2 regions of the Nonomuraea sp. NPDC050478 genome follow, and region 1 is predicted to be linked to the other one. Evidence: riboswitches for the same ligand, from Rfam matches in the RefSeq annotation. Region 1 holds a riboswitch; the other holds the start of a gene.
The links. A riboswitch is a leader RNA that binds a small molecule or an ion and turns the genes downstream of it on or off. The one in region 1 is predicted to bind thiamine pyrophosphate.

Region 1 (11,467 bases):
GAGGTTGTCGGCCACGAGGGGTTCGCGGGTGGCCAGGGCCAGGGCGACGTCGCGGAGCTGCCTGGCCCGGTGGAGCTGGGAGCGCCAGTCGGAACCGGTCGCCCGGTGCGCCATGTCGACCTCGACCTCGACCACGCGGAACCCCTTGCGGATCAGGTCGATGGTCAGGGCGGTCTCCACGCCGAAGCCGTGGGCCAGCGGGCGGGCCGCCTCGAACGCCTCCCTGGTGAGGCAGCGCTGGCCGTTGAGCGGCTGGGTCGCCTCGAAGCCGGTGGCGCGGCGGATGCCGTCTCTCGACAGCCGGACGACGATGCCGTGGCCGGCGAGCTTGACCCGGTTGGTGAAGGCGGCGATGGTCATGTCGGCCTCGCCGGCGCGCACGGGCCCCGCTAACGCGGCCGCGGCCTGGGCGCTGCCGGCCAGGTCGGCGTCCAGGAAGAGCAGATGGCGGGCGTCGCCGTCGAGAAGGCGCACGGCCTCGGCGCCCGTCTCCATGGCGGCCGCCTTGCCGCGGTTGCGGCTGTGGCGGACGACCTTGGCGCCCGCCGCGCGGGCGACCCGGCCCGTCTGGTCGGTCGAGCCGTCGTCGACCACGACGACGAGGTCGACGCCGGGCAGGCCGAGGGCCGAGGCGACGGTGAGGCCGATGCGATCGGCTTCGTTCTTGGCCGGGATGACGACCGCGGTGTCGCCCGCCGTCATGACTTCTCGGAGAGAAGGAACTCCTGCGGCACCTCGTCATGCACGGTGAACACCGAGTCGAGCCCGGTGACCTGCAGGATCTTCTGCACGGCGGGGCGCGGCGAGGCCACTTCGAGAGTGCCGCCCTGCTCCTTCATGCGCTTGAGTGCCGACAGCAGCACGTTCATCCCCGTGGAGTCGCAGAAATCCACGGCGGACATGTCTATGACCACGCGGCCGGGCCCCTCCTGGAGCAGCCGGGTGAACTCCGACTGCAGGTGGGGTGCCGTATAGAGGTCGATTTCACCGGCAATCACGACAAGTGCGTGGCCGGCATGTGATCGAGTCGAGACCTTGAGCTCCACAGAGGCAGGCTAGCGGCGTGAGGGCTCCGGGTCACGTTGTCACGCCGATACGTGAATGACGGCATGGATTCCGGGTGGCGACGAGAGTGGCCATTTGGGCTCCACGAAGACGGAGAGTAGGCGAAACTTGACGGTGCGCCACCATGGCGGCCGGAGAGGGGGCGGGCCTGAGCTCCGGATCCGGTCACCACTTCACAGGAGGAGGCTGGGCGAGCTCACGGGCCCGATGACCTATGAACACAGACCAACCGGAAGATCCTCAGCGTCGGAGAATCCGCGAACAGCTGGAAGCCATTCTCATCCGCAGCGAGAAGGCGACCTCGTGGCACGACGAGGCGGCCCGCCTGCGCGGGCTGGTCAACCACGAGGGTTACGTCCCCGTACGCACCAAGCTGGCCGGGGAGGACCTCGACTTCCTCTCCGGGGCCCGCGACGAGCTGCTGATGTTCTCCGAGCTCGGGTTGCGGCTGCTCGACCTGCATCAGCCGCGTGACGCGGGCGGCATCACCAGCGACGCCGCGCACCCCATCCTGCGGTGCCGGAGCTGCATGTGGAGATGGCCCTGCCCGACATTTCGTGCAATGTCGGAGTCGTTCGGCTCCACCTGCGAGTCCATCCTCCCGGAGACCGCCTGATCCACCCCGTCATCCGAGAGGGAGGCGGATCTCGAACCGGCAGCCCGGCCCCTCGTTCACCACGCCGATCACCCCGTCGTGCGCCTCCACGATGCCCCGGGCGATCGCCAGCCCCAGCCCGGCCCCGCCGTCCGCCGTCGGGGTCCGGGCCGCCTCCCCACGGAAGGCCACCTCGAACACCCGCGACAGCTCCTCCTCCGGGATGCCGCCGCAGCAGTCGCTGACCGACAGGCAGGCCATCCCCGACTCCACCCCGGCCCGCATCACCACCGGCAGGTCCGAGGGCGTGTGCTTGACGGCGTTGACCACGAGGTTGCGCAGGGCCCGCCCGAGCGCGCCCGCGTCGGCCTCGACCGGCACCGACGCCGCCGCCTCAGCGGTGAGCACCACGCCCTTGGCCCTGGCCAGCGGCTCGGCCCCGGCCAGCGTGTCGGCGACCAGGTCGGCGAGCCCGATCCTGGCCCGCGACAACCGCAGCGCCCCGGCGTGGATCCTCGACAGCTCGAACAGGTCGTCCACCATCGCCGACAGCCGGTCCACCTCCAGCTTGATCTGGCGGTGGTAGCGGCCGACCGTCTCGGGGTCGGCCACGACGCCGTCCTCCAGCGCCTCCGCCATGGCGCGCATCCCGGCCAGCGGGGTGCGCAGGTCGTGGCTGACCCAGGCGACGAGCTCGCGCCGGGCGCCTTCGAGTGCGCGTTCGCGCGCGTACGCCTCCTGCAGCGCGTCGGCGATGGCCTGGAGCTCGGCGGGCAGCCCTCGCGGCGCGGTGAACGGCGGCTCGCCGACCGCGGCCACCAGCCGCCTGCTCTCCGCCACGACCCGCCTGGCCACCACGAACGCCACACCGAGCCCGACGAGGCCGCCGACGGCGATCACGCTGAGCACGACGTCCCTGGCGGGGCCCTCGATGATCATCCGCATGGTGATCGCGACCACGCCGGCCAGGGTGGCGGCCACCGCGACGACCACCACGATCGCCATCATCACACCGATGGAGCGGGTGCGCAGCCACCACATGACGGCCAGGCCCGCCGCCGCCACCAGCAGGCCCAGGCCCGCGGTGACCACGACGATCATGCCGAGGCTCACGCGGGGCCCTCCAGCGGTTCGTACCGGTAGCCGACCCCCCAGACCGTGACGATCCTGCGCGGGTCGGTCGGATCGGGCTCGATCTTCTCCCGCAGCCGTCTGACGTGCACGGTCACCGTGGAGGAGTCGCCGAACGACCATCCCCACACCTGGTCGAGCAGCGCCGCCCGGCTGAACGCCTGCCTGGGGTTGCGCATCAGGTAGGCCAGCAGGTCGAACTCACGGGCGGTCAGCATGATCTCCGCCCCGCCCAGCCGTACCTCGTGGGCGCCCACGTCCACCGTCAGGTCGGCGTCGCGGAGCACGCCGGTGCCGCCGGTGACGGCCGCGCCGCGGGCGCGGCGCAGCACCGACCGCACGCGCAGGGCCAGCTCGCGCGGGCTGAACGGCTTGACCACGTAGTCGTCGGCGCCCGTCTCCAGGCCGACCACCCGGTCGATCTCCTCCCCGAGCGCGGTCAGCATGATCACCGGCACCGGCCAGCGCTCCCTGAGCTTCCTGCACACCTGCAGCCCGTCGAGCTGGGGCAGCATCAGGTCGAGCACCATCAGGTCGGGCGGCCTGGCCAGCGCGCGGCGCAGCGCCTCCGCGCCGTCGCCCACGCACTCGACCTCGTGCCCGTCGCGCTCCAGATAGCGTGCGACCACCTCGGACACGTTCGGGTCGTCGTCGACCACCAGGATGCGGGTGTTCACGCCATCACGGTACGGCGCTGCGGCACGGGCGAGGCGATCACGTCATCGCTTCGTAAGCCTCGCACGCGGCACCGGCACGACGTACGGTGGCGTCATGGGTCGAGTCATCATGCTCGTGGCGGGTGCCGCGCTGGCGCTTTTCGTGCTGTTCACCTTCATCATCCCCATGGTTCTGGGGCTGCTGAAGATCGCGCTGATCATCGGAGTGATCGCTCTGCTGGTCTTCGTCGTCGTCACGCTGGTCGGTAAGTCGTCCTCGCCGCAGTGACGGCCTTCCTGTTCGATCCCTGGCTCATCGCCGTCACCATGGTGGCGGTCCTGCTGCTGGTCTCGTGGGCGGCCAGGCTGCTGCCGGCCTGCGGCGGTGAGCCGTCCGGGTTCCCCCTGGTGTACGCGCGGCGCACGGCCTTCCAGCGCCAGCGCGATCCCGACGCGGCCGGGAGACCGAGACCGCGAGCTCCTTCACCGCGCCCCGCTTCCTGTTAGGCGGGGCTCGGACCCGAGCCCTGGAAGTCTCCATGGGAGAAGGGCTCATGATCGATTCGCTTGTCTCGTTCGTCATCGGCGTCTCCGGGGGCCACGCCGCCCTCGGCATCGTGCTGTTCACCCTGGCCGTACGGCTCCTGCTGCTGCCGCTGGGCATCCGCCAGGCGCGCAGCGCCCGCGTCAGGGAACGCCTCGCGCCCAGGCTGCGCGAGCTGCGCAAGAGGTTCGGGCGCGACCCTGAGCGGCTGGCGAAGGAGACGTCCGCGCTGTTCGCCAAGGAGGGCAGCTCGCCGTTCGCGGGGATCCTGCCGGGGCTGGCCCAGTTGCCGTTCATGTGGCTGATGTTCCGGGTGGCGACCCACCCGACCGCGCTGGCGGGCCACGACCTGTTCGGGGCTCCGCTCGGTCAGCAGGTCGCGGCCGTGCTCGCACATTACGGTCTGTTCAGCGGCCCATTTTCGGTCTTCGCTTTGGTGCTCGTGCTGATGGCCGTGGTGGCATGGCTGTCTTCCCGTACGGTGAAGTCGGCGCTCACCGACGACCAGCCGGAGCTCATCCGAAGGGTGACACCGTTGCTGCCGTTCGGCTCGGTGCTGGCCGCGGCGGTGCTCCCCCTGGCCGCCGGGCTCTATCTGCTGGTTTCCACGGCGTGGACCGTGGGAGAGCGCGCCGTGCTCGCTACCCGGCCTCTTTGAGCGCGTGAACCTGCCCGTTCATCTGCTTCTGAGGTGCGGGCAGGATCGCCCACACCGTTGTCGTGTCGCCGTCATGCCGCACGCCCCAGCTCTCCGCCACATACTCGACGATCCCCAGCCCGCGGCCGCCCAGCGAGGACAGGGCCGGCCGGCCCGCCCTCGGCTCGGTCGCCGCTCCCCCGTCGCTGACCGCCACCTCGATGTGACCATCGTTACGCAGCCAGGACACCCTCACCATCCCCGAAGGCAACGGGTGGGCGTGCCGTAGCGCGTTGCTGAGCAGCTCGCTCACCACGAGTACGGCATCGTCGATCGCGGGATCGAAGACCCCGCAGTCCTGAAGATCGTTGCTGAGACGCTGGCGGGCGACGGCGACGCTGGACGGCGCGTACGGCAGTAGCACCACGCTTGACACACCCACCTCCCCGTCTCCCAGTGCCCCCCGCGGAAGCACCCCCGGTACGACCGAAATGCCCCGTTACTCGATCCCAGAAACCGCATCTCGATCACAGCTTGTACACATCGGACGATAGATCAGCGCAACCGTGACCACCTCGTTACCGCACCGGTGTGTCGGATCCGATAGTAGAAGCGGACCTGAGCTGGAGCTTCATCCGGGTGCCGCCACCGGGGCGCGGATGCGCGCTCACCTCGCCGCCCTGCGCCCTGGCCAAGCTCCGCACGATGTAGAGGCCGAGCCCGACGCCGCCGAACCTCCGGCGGTCGCCGGTCTCCACCTGGACGAACCGTTCGAAGATCCGTTCCCGGTCGGCCGGCGCGATCCCCACGCCCTCGTCGTCGACCACCACGACCACCCCGCCGTTCTCGCGCCAGGCGCCGACGCTGATCAGCCCGCCCTGCGGCGAGTACTTGAAGGCGTTCTCCAGGAGCTGGCCGAGCACGATGTCGGTGGCCAGCGGATCGCCCATCACCCACGGCAGGCCCACGGCGATGCCGACCTCGATGCGGTGCCGGTCGGACAGCACCGGCAGGCCGAGCGTGGCCGCGTGCAGCCGCTCGGCCAGGTCGAACGGCTCGTCGCCGACCACCTGCTCCTCCGCCCCCGCTCTGGCGCCGAGCAGCAGGTGGTCCATGAGGCTGCCGAGCGACTTGGCCCGCTCGGCGATCGTGTGCACGGCGGAGCGGCGCTCGGCGTCGCTCAGCTTGTCCCAGCGGGCGTCGAGCGTGCCGGCGAAGCCGCGGACGACCGTGATCGGGGTGCGCAGCTCGTGGCTGGTGGTCGCCAGGAACAGGTCCTTGGCCTCCTCCAGCTCCTTGGCGGCGGTGACGTCGCGGAAGTCGACGACCAGCTCGCCGGTCTCCTCGATGCGCGCGCACACCACGTCCAGCCAGCGCCCGCTCGGCAGCTGGTGGGTGACCTTCTCCCCAGGGCCGGGCAGCGGGAACGGCGGCGGGCCGCCGATGACCTCCTCGGCGCTGACGGCGGTGAGCTCGGCCGCGGCCGGGTTCCACCGCAGCACCCGGCCGTCGCCGTCGAGCACCGCGATGCCGTCGGCGCTGGCGTCGAACACGGCCCGCTCGTGCGCGCGCTGCCGCACCGCCTCCTGGTAGGCGACCGCGTTGCCGACCGCGATCCCGGCGTGCCCGGCCAGCAGCTCCAGCAGCTCCAGCTCCAGGTGGCCGGGCTTGCGCTTGGCGAACAGCGCGTAGAGCGCGCCGTACGGGCGACCCCCGACGGCGGCGAGGCCGAGCGCGATCGTGTGCAGACCCTTCAGCCGCGCCCACACCAGCCGGTCCAGCCCGGCGGACTCCAGCAGCACGGTCCTGCCGGTGCGCAGGAGCGTGCCGACCAGGCTGGTGTCCAGGTCGGTGGTGGCCTCCTTCAGCGAGTCCGGCAGCCGGTAGGTGCTGACCAGGCGCAGCCGGTCGCCCTCGATGAGCACGAACCCGCCCGCGTCGGCCCCGGTCAGCTCGGTGAGGCTGGCCGAGATGCGGTCGAGCACGGCGGGCAGCTCCAGCTCGGCGTTGATGTCGCCGACCACGTCGGTGAGCCTGCGCACCAGCCTCGCGCGGCGCGCCAGGCGGCTCTTGGCCGCGTGGTCGGCCTGCACCAGGTGGTAGACGCAGACGTATCCGGCCGTCGCGCAGCCCACGCGCAGCGCGCTGATGTCGGCCCGCACGTCCAGCACGCCGCCGTCGGCGCGCGCCCGCTTCGTGCGCAGCGACACCTGCCCGCCGGTGCGGACCCGCTCCAGGGCCGCGTGGTGCTCGGCCGCCAGCTCCTCCGGCACGATCGGCGCCCTGCGCCCGAGCACGTCGGCCGCGGGCCAGCCGAAGAGCGCCTCGGCGGCCGCGTTCCAGACCAGGACCGTCTGGTCCCGGTCGATCGCGACGACGGCGTTGGGTGAGCTGTCGAGCACCGCGCGGACCATCTCGTCGTCACTCGCACCCCTTGGGTCCCCCACGACTCCATAGTGCCCGCGGCGTGGCGCTCGCGTCGGGCGATCCGTCCGATACGCTGCGGTCACGGCTTTTTCATGGCGGGTGGAGGTGAAGGCGTGTCGGGCGACCTCGAGGCCCTGCTGCGGGTGACGTCCGACACTTATCGGGGTGACGGCCAGCTCGACGTCGCGCTCGGCACCTACGACGGCGCGGTCGGCAGGCTGGTGCTCGCGGTCACCGCGCGCGGCCTCGTCGCCTGCAGCTACGAGGACGAGCACGTGGTCTTCGAGCGGGTGTCCAACCAGGTGGGCAGCCTCATCGGCACCGACGCCCGGCGGCTCGACCCGGTCCGCCGCGAGCTCGACGCCTACTTCTCCGGCCGGCTCCGCGCCTTCTCCACCCGGGTCGACCTGACCCTCGCCACGCCGTTCGCTCGTACGGTCCTGCAGAAGACGATGGCGGTCCCGTACGGCACGACCACGACGATGGGCCGGATCGGCGAGCTCATCGGCAGGCCGCGCGCGCTGCGCGCGGTCGGCAACGCGCTCGGCGCCAACCCCGTGTGCGTGATCGTGCCGTGTCACCGGGTGGTGCGCGACGACGGCGAGCCCGGCGACTACGCGGGCGGCCCCGCCGCCAAGCGCCATCTGCTCACCGTCGAGCGACGCGGCGCGTGACCAGCCCGATCAGCAGCGTCGCCAGGGCCGCGACGATGGCCGCGCCCAGCGCGCCGTTCATCCACGGCTCCCTGGTGAAGCCGATGACCTCGCGCACCCCGGCCCAGAAGCCGTCCCACGGGGCGACGGTGGGGGTGGAGGTGGTCAGCCAGTACGCCGCGAAGCCGAGCGCCCACGGCACCAGCATCGACCAGCGGGCGGGGGCGTCGGCGTCGGTGTTCCACCGGGCCGCGCCGCCGAGCAGGAAGTAGTCGACGGCCAGCACCGCGAACATCGGCACGAACACCGCGCCGATCACGCCCAGGAACGCGCCGTAGGAGGTCACGTCCACGACCAGCGCGATGGCGACCGTGAGCAGGCCGATGAGGGTGCTGATGATCCGCCGGTCGACGCGCGGCATGAGGTTCTGCAGCGAGACGGTCGTCGAGTAGACGTTCGCGAACGACTGGTCGGCCTCGCGGAGCACCAGGATCGCGAAGAACAGCGCGCCCAGCGGCACCGCCACGAACGGCCCGAACACCGCCGTGCTGTCGGCCGCCACCGCCTCGGCCCCTGCGATCGCGACCGCGTACACGCCCAGGGCCAGGCAGGCGACCTGGGCGAGCGTGTAGCCGCCGACCACGCCGGTGAAGGCCGCCCGGCTGGACCTGGAGTGCCGGGCGAAGTCGGCGGCCAGCGGCACCCACGACACCGACAGCGCGATCACGTAGTCGACGGCCGGGGCGAACGCCTCCCAGGACCCTCCGGTCCGCGGCTGCGCGTCGCCCAGGAACTGCACCGCGAACCAGATCATCGCGATGATCACCAGAACCGTGATGTAGCGCCTGATCAGCCGGACCGCGCCCAGCGGCCAGACGGTCAGCACCGTGGTGATCACCCCGGCGACGATCACCCACACCGCGTACGGGACCGTGTCGCCGAAGATGGCCAGGGCGCCCTGGGCGATCACCCAGAGCTCGAACGCGCCCCAGCCGATCATCTGGATGATGTTGAGCACGGTGGGGAAGTACGACAGCCGCGCCCCGAACAGCCCGCGCAGCAGCACCATCGCGGGCTTGCCGGTCTGCGTGCCGGGGATGGCCGCCAGGCCCACCATGGTGGTGCCGATCAGGCTGCCGACCACGGTCGCGACCAGGGCGGCCGTCACGGTCAGCGGCGCGCCGCCGAGCGGGTCGATCAGGAACAACGCGCCGGAGAAGCCCAGCAGGCTGACCGCCAGGTTGGCCCAGAGCGCGCCCTGGTCGAGCACTCCGAGCGTCTTGGGGGGCTCGCCCTCCAGGGTCAGCGGAACTTCCTCGCCATGGATGGCATGCGACATCGCGCACTCCCTACGCCGGCATTACCCGGACAGGTTCATGCGGTCGGCAGCGGCGTAGCTGCCCTCTCAGCCCGGTTGGCCCCGAGCTCCCGCGGTGGGTCGTCAACAGCCGGAGATCAACTCCGGCTGCCGCCCCCATGATGCACTATTGGTCCCGTTTCGGCCAGTCGGGGTCAGGCGACCATCGGCGGCCGGCCGGTCTCGCTGACCATGGGACGCTTGTCGAGCTCCCAGGCCTGCATGCCGCCGCCGACGTTGACCGCCTCGCGGCCCAGGCGGTTGAGCCAGGCCGCCACCTGCATCGAACGGCCGCCGACGCGGCACACGACGTAGACCGGACAGCCGGAGGGGACCTCGTCGACCCGCGCCTGGATCTGCGTCATCGGGATGTGGACCGCCTCGGGGGCGTGGCCCGCCACCCACTCGTACTCCTCGCGCACGTCGAGCAGGTAGGCGTCGTCGGGCACGTCGCGGACCTCGACCTCGGGAACCGTCATGCGCCCATTCTTACCTGCCGCGCGTCGTGCTCGGCACGCTACTTGAGCAGCTTGGACATGCGGCGGTCGGCCAGCGGCTTGCCGCCGGTCTGGCAGGTGGGACAGTACTGCAGCGAGGAGTCGGCGAAGGACACCTCGCGGATCGTGTCGCCGCAGACGTCGCACGGCTGGCCGGTGCGGTTGTGCACGCGCAGCCCCGACTTCTTCTCCGCCTTGAGGTCCTTGGCCGCCAGGCCGCGCGCCCGCTCGACCGCCTCGCGCAGCGTGGTCACGATGGCGTCGTGCAGGTCGGCGATCTGCGCGTCGGTCAGCGTCGCCGCGACCTTGAACGGGGACATCTTCGCGGCGTGCAGCACCTCGTCGGAGTAGGCGTTGCCGATGCCGGCGACGACCTTCTGGTCGCGCAGCAGGCCCTTGATCTGGGTGCGGTTGCCGCCGACGATGCGTTTGAGCGCGGCGACGTCGAAGGACTCGTCGAGGGGGTCGGGGCCGAGCGCGGCGACACCCGGCACTTCGTCCGGATTTTTCACGACATAGACGGCCAGGCGCTTCTGCGTGCCCGCCTCCGTCAGCTCGAACCCCGGCGCCAGCCCGTCGGCGTCGGGCGCGAGCCGCACCCGTACGGCGAGCGGGCCCTTGCCCGGACGGACCGGCCTGGCGCCCGACAGGTCGTCACGCCAGCGCAGCCAGCCCGCCCGGGCCAGGTGGATGACCAGGTGGAGCCCGTCACAGTCGAGGTCGAGGAACTTGCCGTGACGGGACACGCCCGTGACGGTCAGCCCGCCCAGCGCGGTCACCGGCGGGTCGAACGTCTTGAGCGCCTGGAAGGCCACCACGTCGACGCCCGCGATCGTGCGGCCGACCGCCCGCTCGCCCAGGAACGCGGTGAGCGACTCCACCTCGGGAAGTTCAGGCATGCTCTCCAGACTACGCGGCGCTACGGCACGTCCCAGAACGCCAGCTCGTGCGCCATCCCCTCCGTGAACATCGCCTCCGCCCGGTCGGGATCGACGTCCGTCTCGTCGATCATCTGGGCGATCCGCTCGGCCAGCGCGGCGAACCCCGGGTCGGCGTACGTGTCGACCCAGGCCCGGTAGCGCGGCTCGGCGGGCGGGTTCTCCGCCAGGATCCGCCCCAGCGTCGAATATCCCCACATGCACGGATACAGCGCCGCCAGCCCTTCCCCGTACGAGCCCGCGGACTCCAGCAGGAAGTCCGTGTACGCGACGCAGGCCGGCCCCTTCACCGCCCCTTCCAGATCGGCCCCGAACTCGGCCGACAGCGAACGGTGCAGATCCAGCTCCTCGTGATAGGTCGAGTGCGCCAGGTCCACCAGGTCGCCGACGTGCGCGTCAGGAGCCTGCCAGGCCAGCTTGGCGAACACCCGCACGTAGTCGAGCAGGTAGAGGTAGTCCTGCTCCAGCCACGACCGGAACACGGGCTCGGGCAGATCGCCCCGGCCGATCCCGGCAACGGTGGGATGGGCCAGCTGAGCCTCAAGCAGGGGACGGCCGACAGCGTGCAATTTTTCCGAGATGGTCATGCTCGCACGTTAGTGTCAGAGGATGAGCGTGACGATCGCGGAGGAGATCCTCCTTCTCGCCTTCGGCGAGGACGACGGCAGGCAGCTGCTCTCCACCATCCAGCTCGACCCCGCCGTGGCCGGCGCCCTCCTGGCCGAGCTGGCGATCAGCGAGCGCATCACGCTGCGCGACAAGAAGGTGACCGTCCTGGACCCCGCGCCGCTGGGCGACGACGAGCTCGACGCCGCGCTCGCCCGCATCGCCGGCAGCCCGAAGGAGCGCGGGCCCGCCTGGTGGGTGCAGCAGCTGCAGTCGGGCAAGCTCCGCACCCGCCTGCTCACCCGGCTCGCCGCCGCGGGCGTGCTGGCCGAGGAGCGCGGCCGGGTGTTCGGCGTCTTCC
Region 2 (11,467 bases), on a different contig from region 1:
ACGCGGTAAGAGTGGAAAACGCCCTCCGGAGCCTGGGAGCGACCGGCGAGATCGTGGTGCTGCCCGAGAAGGCGCCCACCGCGGCCACGGCCGCCGCGCAGCTCGGTTGCGAGGTCGGCGCCATCGCCAACAGCCTGATCTTCGACGCGGACGGGGCGCCGCTGCTGGTGCTGACCAGCGGCGCGCACCGGGTCGACGTGGAACTCGTCGCCCGCACGGCGGGAGTCTCGAAGGTACGGCGGGCGACGCCGGAGTTCGTCAGAGAGGCGACCGGGCAGCCGATCGGCGGGGTCGCCCCGGTGGGGCATCCGGCGCCGGTGCGCACACTGGTCGACACCTGGCTGCAGAAGCACGAGGTGGTGTGGGCCGCCGGCGGCCATCCGCACACCGTCTTCCCGACCACGTTCGACGAACTCCTGCGAATCACCGGCGGCACGCCCGTGGATGTGGAATGACCGTGGGCGGCAGGGAATAGGGTGCGACGGTGATCGAGTTTCGCGGCGCGGGACCCGCCGAGTTCACCGAACGGCTGGACACGGTGATCGACATCTACACCGCCGCCATGCGCACGCCGGAGGAACAGATCGCCGGTCGTACCGCCATCATGCGCAATCACGGGACATATCCATTTTTCCAGTGCTATTTCGCCGAATGGCGTGATGCTCCGGAGGGGCCGAAGATCGTCGGCTTCGCGTACGGCTTCCGCGGCGCGCCCGGCCAGTGGTGGCACGACGTCGTCCACCGCGCGCTGGCCGACCAGGCCGGCGTCGACGCGGCCGACGCGTGGCTGGGCCACGCGTTCGAGCTGGCCGAGATCCACGTGCATCCCGACTTCCAGCGCAAGGGCATCGGCCGCGCCATGATCACCACCCTGTGCGCGGGCCGGGCGGAACGCACGGCCGTGCTCTCCACCCACGACCGGCCGACGATCGCCCGCCACCTCTACGCGTCCATGGGGTTCATGGACCTGCTGTCCCGGTTCGTCTTCCCCGGAGGGTTCGAGGAGTACGCCATCGTCGGCAGGCGACTCCCTCTGACCGGGTCATGACCTGAGGTTTTGCGGGTCATTACGGAGGGCATCACCTTTACGGAAAGTTACTCACTCGCTACCTTCCGCACACCCATCCCCGACGCCACCCGCTCGGTCCCCCTGCGGGCGGGTGGCGTCCCGAGTCAGCCGGAAGGTCACGTACTCCACCCGCCAGCCGTCCCTGACGAGCTCCTTCCGGCTCACCTCCGCGGCGGCGAACCCCGACTCGCCGACCAGCCGCCGCACGTACGGCAGGTCTCCGGTGGTGCCGAAGAACAGCAGCACCCGCCCGCCCGGCCGCAGGTATCCCCGCACGTCACGGAAGAACCTCGTCAGCGCGGCGTAGCCCGCGTCGGTCGTGGCCCTCTCCAGCAGGTCGCGGGGCGCGAACCAGCGGAACGGCGGGTCGAAGACGATCAGGTCGAAGTCGCCCTCGACGGCGGCGAACACGTCGCTCTCCAGCACCGTGACCCGGTCCGCCACGCCGTTGCGCGCGGCGTTTCCCCGGGCCGCCTCGACGGCGTGCGGGTTGACGTCCACCGCGACCACGTCGCGGGACCGTGAGGCGGCCAGGATGGCGTTGACCCCGCAGCCGGTGCCCATGTCGAGCACCCGGTCGCCGTCGCGCACCTCGGCGAGGACCGCCTCGCCGAGCGGGTGCGACATGCCGGCGATCGGCTGGACGTCCGGGGGCACGTGCAGGGTCAGGCCGAGATGGTGGAAGGTCCGGCCGTCGTCGCCGGCCTCGGCCCTGGCGGCCGCGTAGGCCCGCTCGTGCCAGCGGCGGATGCGCTCGACGTGCTCCGGCGGGAGCGTCGGCTCGTAGGTCATGGGGTGGCGGGCTCCTCGTGGGGCAGGCCCTTCAGCTCGTGGAAGTGCGGGGTGCCGGCGACCAGGAGCGTGCCGTCCCACAGCCGCCCGGCCTGCTCGCCCTCCGGCACCCGCGAGATGACCGGGCCGAAGAACACCACCCGGTCCTGGCCGGCCCCGCTGACCGCGACCACGGGGGTGCCGGCCTCGCCGCCGATGAGCGCCATGCCCTCGGCGTGGGAGGCCCGTACCAGATGGTCGTGCTCGCCGGTGAGCCCGGCCTCGGCCAGGTCGGCGGGCAGGCCCGCGGAGGTCAGCGCCGTGCGCAGGTCGCCGATCCAGTCCTGGTCGGCGCCGCCGGTGGTCCACAGCGCGGTGTAGAAGCGGCCGAGCGCCTCCTGGCCGTAGCGGTCGGCCACCACGGCCGCGATCCGCGCCGGCACCCACAGGTAGCCCTCCGGGTCACCTTCGGGATCGTCGTCGCGGCCCTCGTTGAGCACGGCGAGGCTGAGCACGTGCCAGCGCACCTCGACCGGGCGGACCCCGGTCACCTCCAGGAGCCACCGCGAGGTCAGCCAGGTGTACGGGCAGGACGGGTCGAACCAGAAGTCGGCGATCACGCTCCCAGTCAACACCCGTCGCGCCCGCGCGTCAGACGGTCAGGGCCGGTGCGTGCCGCAGCCGCTGGAACACCTCCCGCGAGGCGCTCGACCGGTTGAAGGTGATGAAGTGGATGCCGGGCGCGCCCTCGTCGAGCAGCCGCTGGCACAGCTCGGCGCCGTGCTCGATGCCGAGCGCGCGCACCGCGGCCGGGTCGTCGGCGACCTTCTCGAACCGGGCGGCCACCTCCGGCGGGAACGGCGCGCCCGACAACTGCTCGGACCGGGCGATCGTGCTCATCTGCGTGACGGGCATGACGCACGGGATGATCGGCGTGTCGCAGCCGCGGGCCGCGACCCGGTCGCGCAGCCGCAGGTAGTCGTCGGCGCGGAAGAACATCTGCGTGATCGCGTAGTCGGCGCCGGCCTGGCACTTACGCACGAAGTACTCGGTGTCGGACTCGATCGACGGAGAGCGCGGGTGCTTGTAGGGGAACGCGGCCACGCCCACGCAGAAGTCGCCCGACTGGCGGATCAGCCTGACCAGGTCTTCCGCGTACAGGACGCCGTCGGGGTGGGGGATCCACTCGCCGGTGGGGTCGCCGGGCGGGTCGCCGCGCACGGCGAGGATGTTGCGCACGCCCGCGTCGGCGAAGCGGCCGATCAGGTGGCGCAGCTCGCGCGTCGAGTGGTTGACCGCGGTGAAGTGGGCGACCGGGGTCAGCGTCGTGCCGTGCGCCAGCCGCTCGACGATGTCGACCGTGCGGTCGCGGCTGGAGCCGCCGGCGCCGTAGGTCACCGAGACGAACGTCGGCCGCAGCGACTCCAGCTCCCTGATCGCCTTCCACAGCTGCCGCTGGCCCTCGTCGGTCTTCGGCGGCATGAACTCGAAGGAGAACGACCGGCCACCGGAGGCGAGCAACTCGCGGACGGTGGGGACACGGCCGGGCAGGATGGAGGGTTGACCAAGCGCCATGGCCCAAGCGTACCCGCAGGCCCACTCGTGACCCGCCCCAACCTGGTCGCTGGCCTTTCCCTGCTGGGCCACTAGTCTTCAGAGCATGACCATTGACGCCGCGAGCATGGACGACCTGCGCTCCCAGGTGGACCTCCGCCTCAGGGAGTTCGTCGAACGGCGCCTCCCTTCCGACGGCGAGCCCGACTTCCGGCCGCTCCGCGACGCGGCGGAGGACCTGCTGGCCGGGGGCAAGCGCCTGCGCCCCGCCTTCTGCTACTGGGGCTGGCGGGCCGCGGGCGGCGGCGACGAGCCCGGCGTCTTCTCCGCCGCCGCCTCGCTGGAGCTGCTGCAGGCGAGCGCGCTGGTGCACGACGACGTGATGGACAAGAGCGACCTGCGCCGCGGGATGCCGGCCGCGCACCGCCGCTTCCAGGCGCTGCACGAGAAGTCGGCCTGGCACGGGTCGGCCGAGCAGTTCGGCGAGGGCGCGGCGATCCTGCTGGGCAACCTGCTGCTGATCTGGTCGGGCGAGATGTGGCGCACCAGCGGGCTCCCCGCGCGGGCGCTGGCGGCGGCCCAGCCGGTGCACGACCACATGCGCACCGAGCTGATGTGCGGCCAGTATCTCGACCTGCTGGAGCAGGCGAACGGCGAGAACACCTTCGACTCGGCCCTGCGGGTCGCCCTCTACAAGAGCGGCAAGTACTCCGTCGAGCAGCCGCTCAGGCTCGGCCTGGTGCTGGCGGCCGGCGGGCGGGTGCCGTGGGTGGACGAGCTGTGCACCACGTACGGCACCCGCGTGGGCATCGCCTTCCAGCTGCGTGACGACATCCTCGGCGTGTTCGGCGACCCGGCGACGACCGGCAAGCCCGCCGGCGACGACCTGCGCGAGGGCAAGCGGACGATGCTCGTGGCGCGCACGCTCGCGGCCGCCTCCCCGGCCGACGCGGCGACCGTGCGGCGCCTGCTCGGCGACCCCGGGCTCGACGGCGACGGCGTCGCAGCCCTCCGCGACATCATCGAGGGTACGGGCGCGCTGCGTGAGTGCGAAGACATGATCGCCGACTACCTCGGTGAGGCCCTGGCCTCGCTGGAGCAGGCGCCGATCACCGCCGAGGCCCGCACAGCCCTGTCCGAACTGGCCGTGGCCGCCACCGCGCGCAAGACCTGAGCCACCTCGGCCCAGGCCGAACCACCGGCCATGACCCGGCGAGCGCCCGGCGGGACGCCGGCCGGGTCAGCCGGGGCCGTCGGTCAGGCGCTTGGCGAACTCGGCCGCTGCCGCGCCCGGGTCCTCGGCGTCGGTGATCGCGCGCACCACGACGACCCGCCTGACCCCGTACGACATGACCTCGTCCAGGTTGGCCAGGTCGATGCCGCCGATGCCGAACCACGGCCGATCCGCGCCGAGCGACGCCGCGTGCCGGAGCAGCGGCGGGCCGGGCGCGTGACGGCCGGGCTTGGTCGGCGTGGGCCAGATGGGGCCGCAGCAGTAGTAGTCGACGCCCTCCTCCACCGCCGCGGCGGAAGCCTCGGCGACGGAGTGGGTGGACCTGCCGATGACGATGTCGTCGCCGAGCATCTCTCGCGCGACCGTCACCGGAAGGTCGTCCTGCCCCAGGTGGAGCACGTCGGGCCGGGCGGCGTAGGCGATGTCGGCCCGGTCGTTGACCGCCAGCAGCTTGCCGTGGCGGTCGCAGGCGTCGCGGAACACCTCAAGGAGCTCCAGCTCCTCGCGGGCCTCCAGCCCCTTCTCGCGGAGCTGGACGATGTCCACGCCGCTGGCGAGCACCACGTCGAGGAACTCGGCGAGGTCACCGCGCTCGCGCCGTCCGTCGGTGCAGAGGTAGAGGCGGGCGTCAGAAAGCGAGGGCCTGGGCACGTCGCTTGACCTCGGTGTGGCGGCCCGCCCTGATCGCCTCGACGGGCGAGCCTGGCAGTGAGTCGTCGGGGGTGAAGAGCCAGCGCAGCGACTCGACGTCGTCGTAGCCCGCGTCTTGCAGGACGGTGAGTGTGCCAGGCAAACCCTTCATGACATCTCGGCCGTCGAGGAACACCGCGGGCACCTGTGGCCCGCCGCTGCCCCGGCGCACGCCGAGGAGCTTGTGGTCCTTGAGGAGCTGCTTGGCGCGACCCATGGTGAGACCCATGCGGTCGGCCACTTCGGGGAGAGTGAGCCACTCGTCGACGAGGGCATCGGTCTCCCGGTCGATCTGTGCAACAGAAAGCGTCACGAAACCACAACTACCACATGCCGCGCTTGCTCAAACAACACAATCCCGTAGGGGCACGTCCGGATCTACCAGGCGTTCCGTGTCGAGCCGGTGGCCCGCCTCGATGATCCGGCGCCCCTGCACGAGATCGCGCGGCCGGTCGACGGCCAGCACCGCGGCGAGAGTGTCGTCGCCGGCGAGCCAGCAGGCCGACCACTTGCCCGTCGCCTCGCCCCGGTAGACCAGCCGCTCGCCGGCCGGGTGGTGGCCGGCGTACTGGACCATGTGCCCGAACTGCTCCGACCAGAAGTACGGGACCGGGTCGTACACCGCCTCCTCGCCCAGCAGCGTCGCGGCGGCCACCTCGGGCGCGCCCAGCGCGGTGTCCCAGTGCTCGACCCGCAGCCGCGTGCCGAAGCGGCGCGACCACCAGGCGGCGCAGTCGCCGACGGCGACCACGTTCGGCAGCGACGTGCGCAGGTGCTCGTCGGTGACGACGCCGTTGTGCAGGTCGAGGTCGGCGTCGGCGAGCCACTCGACGGCCGGGCGGACGCCGATGCCCGTCACCACCACGTGGGCGTCCACGAACCCGCCGCCGACCAGCGCCACGCCGCCTTCCTCGACGGAGGCGACCATGGTGTCCAGGCGCAGGTCGATGCCCTCGTACCAGTGCTGGGTGCGGGCGCCGAGCTCGGCGCCGACGGCGTGCGTGAGCGGGGCGGGGCCGGCCTCGACCACCGTCACCGCGCAGCCTGCCCGTCGGGCGGCGGTGGCCACCTCGGCGCCGATCCAGCCCGCGCCGATGACCGCCACCCGCGCGCCCGGAACCAGCCGGGCGCGCAGCTCGAGCGAGTCGTCGAGGGTACGCAGGACGTGCTGGGGGCCGTCACCGGGGAGCAGGATCGGCTCGGCCCCGGTGGCGATGACCAGCCCGTCGTAGCCCAGCTCGCCCTCGGTCGTCTCCACGGCGCCCTCGCGCAGCGCCTTGGCGGCGACGCCCGGCCAGAAGTCCACTTCGAGCGCCGCCAGGTCGGAGTCGACGAAGCTGGAGTCGGCGTCGCCCAGCAGCACGGACTTCGACAGGGGCGGCCGGTCGTAGGGCCGGTGGCGCTCCTGCCCGATCAGCGTGATCCTGCCGCCGAACCCGCGTGCGCGCAGCGCCTCGACGCTCCTGACACCTGACAGTCCGGCTCCCACCACCACGACATGATTCACGTAAGCGACCATAACGGGGGCCGCCCCACAGCGTCGCCCCGAGCCCCGATTCCTCCCCCACCTGGCACTCCACCTCCTCGCCACCGAAGATCATTCGTGGAGGTTGGGCCGACGACATACGCACCCACGGAAGTCACCGGGGGTAGGGGCGGTTCGGGACAGCCACCCGCTCTGCTATGTCCGCGAGCATGATCGCGCCCTGCCGGAGTAGCCCAGCCGAGGGTTGCCGCAGGACCCACCCGAAGAACGCCGGTGCCGCCCGAGAAGCTCCGAACCCCACGGAAGCCCGAGACCACCGAAGAGCCCAGGACAGCCCGGAGAACCCAGAAGCGCCCGAAAGGGCCAGAACCTCCCGAAGGCCGATACCACCCGGAGGGCCCGGTACCGCCCGAAGGCCCAGGGCAGCCCGAAGGGCCTTGGACCGCCCGGAGGACCCAGGACCGCCCGGTGGATCCGCGCCCGGTGGATCCGCGCCCGGTGGATCCATGGCCGGTGAATCCATGGCCGGTCGGCCGGCCGTCGGTGAGGGCGGGAACTCGGTCTCCAAGGATGCCCGGTCGCGATCTTCGCGGTCTCGGCGGCGGCCGGGCGCGGGTGGGGCGACCTCCCCCGGCACCGGCGTGCCGGTCTGTCGTGGGAGGTCGTAAGGTGGGGGTGCACGACGCGCGGGAGTCCGGCCGTCACCGGGCTGAGAGGAAGGCTTCACCGGGCCTTCGACCGCAAGACACCTGATCCGGATCATGCCGGCGAAGGGAGCGGACATGGATGTGATCGTCGGAGGCGGCGTCGTCGGCCTGTCGATCGCCTGGCGGCTTGCCAGGCAGGGCCGCGAGGTCGTGGTGGTCGACCCGTCTCCCGCCCGTGGCGCCTCCTACGCGGCGGCGGGCATGCTGGCCCCGATCAGCGAGGTCGCCTACACCGAAGAGCCCCTTCTCCGTCTCGGCGTCGCTTCCCTGCGCCGCTGGCCCGCCTTCGCCGCCGCCCTCGCCGCCGACGCCGGACTCACCACTCCCGGATCCGACGGACCGGCCACCACCCTCACCGCTCAGTCCGACAGGAGCGTCTCCGCCCCTCGGACGACCACCACCCCGAACACTCACGCCGGGCAGTCCGGCTCGGCCGTCCCCGCCGAGGGCACGCTTCCCACGAGCACCCACGTGGTCACCCCTCACGGCGGGACCGGGCGCACGAGCTCCGCCGCTCCTCCCGCGAGCACCCACGTGGTCACCCCTCACGGCGAGACGGGGCACGCCGGTTCCGCGCCCACGGGCGCCGGCCCGGCGGCTGCGTCCGCCGTCCCCGGCGACGGGCGCTTCCCGGCCTTCGACCCCTCGTCCGCCGGCGGGAGGCGTCCGTCGGCCGGCGGCGAGGACGGGCGGGCCGCCGCGTCACCCTGGGGGTTCGGGGAATCCGGTGAGGGGAGCGAACGGCTGGCGGCCGCGCGCGCCGGGCTGGATCTGCGGGACGACGGGACGCTCGACGTCGCGTTCGGGCCCGACGACCTGGCGATGCTCGACGAGCAGGCCGGGTTCATGGAGAAGCTGGGGCTGCCGGTCGAGCGCCTGACCGGGCGCGAGTGCCGGCGGCTGGAGCCGATGCTGGCGCCCTCCGTCCGGGGCGGGCTGCTGGCCCGTACGGACGCGTGGGTGGATCCTCGCCGCGTCACCGCGGCGCTGCTCGCCGCGCTGGAGCGGCTCGGCGTCCCGGTGGTGCGCGCCCGGGTGACCGAGCTGCTGCGTGACGGCGACCGGGTGTCCGGCGTACGGCTGGCCCCTCCGGAGTCGGGCGCAGTCCCCGGGATCTCGCCGGGTGTGCCGCGGGGACGGGAGCCCGAGACGCTGGTCGCGGAGCGGGTGGTGCTGGCGGCGGGGGCGTGGAGCGGGGAGCTGGCGGATGTGCCGGTACGGCCCGTCAAGGGGCAGATCATGCGCCTGAGGTCGCCCCAGCCGCTGATCGGGCGGTGCGTGCGCGGGACCGTGCACGGCAACCCGGTCTACCTGGTGCCGCGGGGCGACGGGGAACTGGTGGTCGGAGCCACCCAGGAGGAGCTGGGCTTCGACACCAGGGTGACCGCGGGCGGGGTCTACGAGCTGCTGCGGGACGCCAGGGAGCTGGTGCCGGGCGTCACGGAGCTGGAGGTGGCCGACGTGGTGGCGGGGCTGCGGCCCGGCACGCCGGACAACCTGCCGGTCGTCGGGCCGAGCGGGATCCCGGGGCTGGTGCTGGCGACCGGTCACCATCGTGGCGGGGTGCTGCTGACGCCGCTCACCGCCGCGATCCTCGAAGGCGAGGAGGCCGACCTCGCGACATTGTGCTCACCGGCGAGATTCAAGGATGTTTCATGAATGTGATGATCAATGGGGCCGCCCGCGAGGTGGCCGAGGGCATGACCGTCGCGCAGGCCGTACGGTCCCTGACCGAGTCCGCCACCGGCGTGGCGGTGGCCGTGAACGACGAGGTGGTCACCCGCAGCGCGTGGGAGACGACGGCGCTGCGCGACAGCGACCGCGTGGAGGTGCTGACGGCGGTGCAAGGTGGATGATCTGGTCATCGCCGGGGAGAAGTTCGGCTCCCGGCTCATCATGGGCACCGGCGGCGCCCCCTCGCTGGAGGTGCTGGACCAGGCGCTGGAGGCGTCGGGCACCGAGCTGACCACGGTGGCGATGCGGCGGCTCGACCCGCACGCCCGCGGGTCGGTGCTCGACGTGCTGCGCCGGCGCGGCATCAAGGTGCTGCCCAACACGGCCGGCTGCTTCACCGCCGGCGACGCCGTCCTGACGGCGCGGCTGGCGCGCGAGGCGCTGGGCACGAACTGGGTCAAGCTGGAGGTCATCGCCGACGAGCGGACCCTGCTGCCGGACCCGATCGAGACGTTCGACGCGGCGGAGCGGCTGGTGGCCGACGGGTTCGTGGTGCTGCCGTACATCGGCGACGACCCGGCGCTGGCCAGGCGGCTGGAGCAGGCGGGGTGCGCGGCGGTGATGCCGCTGGGCTCGCCGATCGGCTCCGGGCTGGGGATCAGGAACCCGCACAGCATCGAGCTGATCGTGGAGGCGGCCGGGGTGCCGGTGGTCCTGGACGCGGGCATCGGCACGGCCAGCGACGCGGCGCTGGCGATGGAGCTGGGGTGCGACGCGGTGCTGCTGGCGACGGCGGTCACCCGGGCGCAGCGGCCCGAGCTGATGGCCTCGGCGATGCGATCGGCCGTCCAGGCCGGGCGGGCGGCCCGGCTGGCCGGCCGGATCCCCCGCCGCCGGTACGCGGAGGCCTCGTCCCCGATGTCTCCCTGACGGTGCCGGTTCTCCTGGAAAGCCCACGGGCCTTCCAGGAGAACTTCTTCCCAGGGACTTCCGGGAGCGGTACGAGCCCCGGAAATGCGGTTCTCCGCCGGCCCAGGAGTACGCTTGCGTCACGGAACGGCACGGGTCGGCATCACTTTCGGATGGTCAGGCCCTCCCGGGGGCGAAACGCCCGTAAACTCAGCCGGGTGGACACGACGACTGCGGACCCTCTGGTAGGTCGGCTGCTCGACGGGCGCTACCGCGTCGAGTCCCGGATCGCCCGGGGTGGCATGGCGACTGTCTACCTGGCGCTCGACATCCGGCTGGACCGGACCGTCGCGCTCAAGGTGATGCACCGCTCGCTGGCCGACGACCCGGCGTTCGTGCGCAGGTTCATCGGCGAGGCGAAGTCGGTGGCCAGCCTCTCGCACCCGAACGTGGTGCACGTCTTCGATCAGGGCACCGACGGCGACGTCGTCTACCTGTCGATGGAGTACGTGCCCGGCAAGACGCTCCGTGACGTGCTGCGCGACCGTGGCAGGCTGCCCGCCCGAGAGGCCCTGGAGATCATGATCCCGGTGCTGGCGGCGCTCGGCGCCGCCCACCAGGCGGGCATGGTCCACCGCGACGTGAAGCCCGAGAACGTGCTGCTGGCCGACGACGGCCGCATCAAGGTGGTCGACTTCGGCCTGGCCCGCGCGATCGAGGCGACCAACCAGACGCGCACCGGCGTGATGATCGGCACGATCGGCTACATGTCGCCCGAGCAGGTGACGACCGGCGGCGCCGACGTGCGCAGCGACGTCTACGCGGCCGGCATCATGCTGTTCGAGCTGGTGACGGGCCGGCAGCCGTACGACGGCGAGACGCCGATGTCGGTGGCCTACCGCCACGTGCACGACACGGTGCCCGCGCCGTCGTCGCTGGCGTCAGACGTGCCGGCGTTGATCGACACGCTGGTGGCGCAGGCGACGGCGCGCGAGCCGCACGACCGCCCCGCGGACGCGACGGCGATGCTGGTGCAGGCGGTCGAGGCGCACCGGACGCTGCCGAGGCTGTCGGGCGCGCAGCAGGCGCGTCCGACCGGCGCGTTCACCAGCCCGCCGGCGGCTCCGGCCCACACCCTGATCCAGCCGCGCGCGGAGGTCCCCACGCCTCCGCCGGCGCGCTCGCGGGGCGGCCGGGTCAAGCCGGTCTGGTTCCTGGCGGCGCTGGCCGTGATCATGGTGGGGGCGGTGGCGGCGACCGGGCTCTACTTCGCGCAGAAGAGCTACAAGATCGTGCCCGATCTCGTGGGCAAGAACCTCGCGGTGGCCGAGCAGAGCGCGAGGGCGCAGGGCTTCCAGGTGGCCAGGGTCGAG

Region 2: another riboswitch for thiamine pyrophosphate. It lies ahead of ACIBF7_RS13215 (FAD-dependent oxidoreductase); the one in region 1 lies ahead of ACIBF7_RS05700 (cytosine permease).

What each region holds. Positions count from the first base shown of each region.
Region 1 is NZ_JBITHT010000001.1:1,196,822-1,208,288, reverse strand. It holds gene ACIBF7_RS05755 (glycosyltransferase) at 1-702, opposite strand, end outside; gene ACIBF7_RS05750 (STAS domain-containing protein) at 699-1,046, opposite strand; gene ACIBF7_RS05745 (hypothetical protein) at 1,280-1,681, shown strand; gene ACIBF7_RS05740 (sensor histidine kinase) at 1,691-2,773, opposite strand; gene ACIBF7_RS05735 (response regulator transcription factor) at 2,770-3,468, opposite strand; gene ACIBF7_RS05730 (hypothetical protein) at 3,563-3,736, shown strand; gene ACIBF7_RS05725 (DUF6412 domain-containing protein) at 3,733-3,954, shown strand; gene ACIBF7_RS05720 (YidC/Oxa1 family membrane protein insertase) at 4,002-4,649, shown strand; gene ACIBF7_RS05715 (ATP-binding protein) at 4,633-5,064, opposite strand; gene ACIBF7_RS05710 (PAS domain S-box protein) at 5,207-7,042, opposite strand; gene ACIBF7_RS05705 (methylated-DNA--[protein]-cysteine S-methyltransferase) at 7,169-7,729, shown strand; gene ACIBF7_RS05700 (cytosine permease) at 7,704-9,047, opposite strand; TPP riboswitch at 9,038-9,150, opposite strand; gene ACIBF7_RS05695 (rhodanese-like domain-containing protein) at 9,221-9,544, opposite strand; gene ACIBF7_RS05690 (DNA-formamidopyrimidine glycosylase family protein) at 9,583-10,461, opposite strand; gene ACIBF7_RS05685 (TenA family protein) at 10,482-11,087, opposite strand; gene ACIBF7_RS05680 (GPP34 family phosphoprotein) at 11,110-11,467, shown strand, end outside.
Region 2 is NZ_JBITHT010000002.1:1,115,693-1,127,159, forward strand. It holds gene ACIBF7_RS13170 (YbaK/EbsC family protein) at 1-455, shown strand, start outside; gene ACIBF7_RS13175 (GNAT family N-acetyltransferase) at 485-1,048, shown strand; gene ACIBF7_RS13180 (methyltransferase) at 1,100-1,861, opposite strand; gene ACIBF7_RS13185 (DsbA family protein) at 1,858-2,460, opposite strand; gene metF (methylenetetrahydrofolate reductase [NAD(P)H]) at 2,492-3,415, opposite strand; gene ACIBF7_RS13195 (polyprenyl synthetase family protein) at 3,501-4,568, shown strand; gene thiE (thiamine phosphate synthase) at 4,635-5,279, opposite strand; gene ACIBF7_RS13205 (Rv2175c family DNA-binding protein) at 5,257-5,631, opposite strand; gene ACIBF7_RS13210 (NAD(P)/FAD-dependent oxidoreductase) at 5,662-6,825, opposite strand; TPP riboswitch at 7,481-7,597, shown strand; gene ACIBF7_RS13215 (FAD-dependent oxidoreductase) at 7,587-9,170, shown strand; gene thiS (sulfur carrier protein ThiS) at 9,167-9,367, shown strand; gene ACIBF7_RS13225 (thiazole synthase) at 9,360-10,115, shown strand; gene pknB (Stk1 family PASTA domain-containing Ser/Thr kinase) at 10,313-11,467, shown strand, end outside.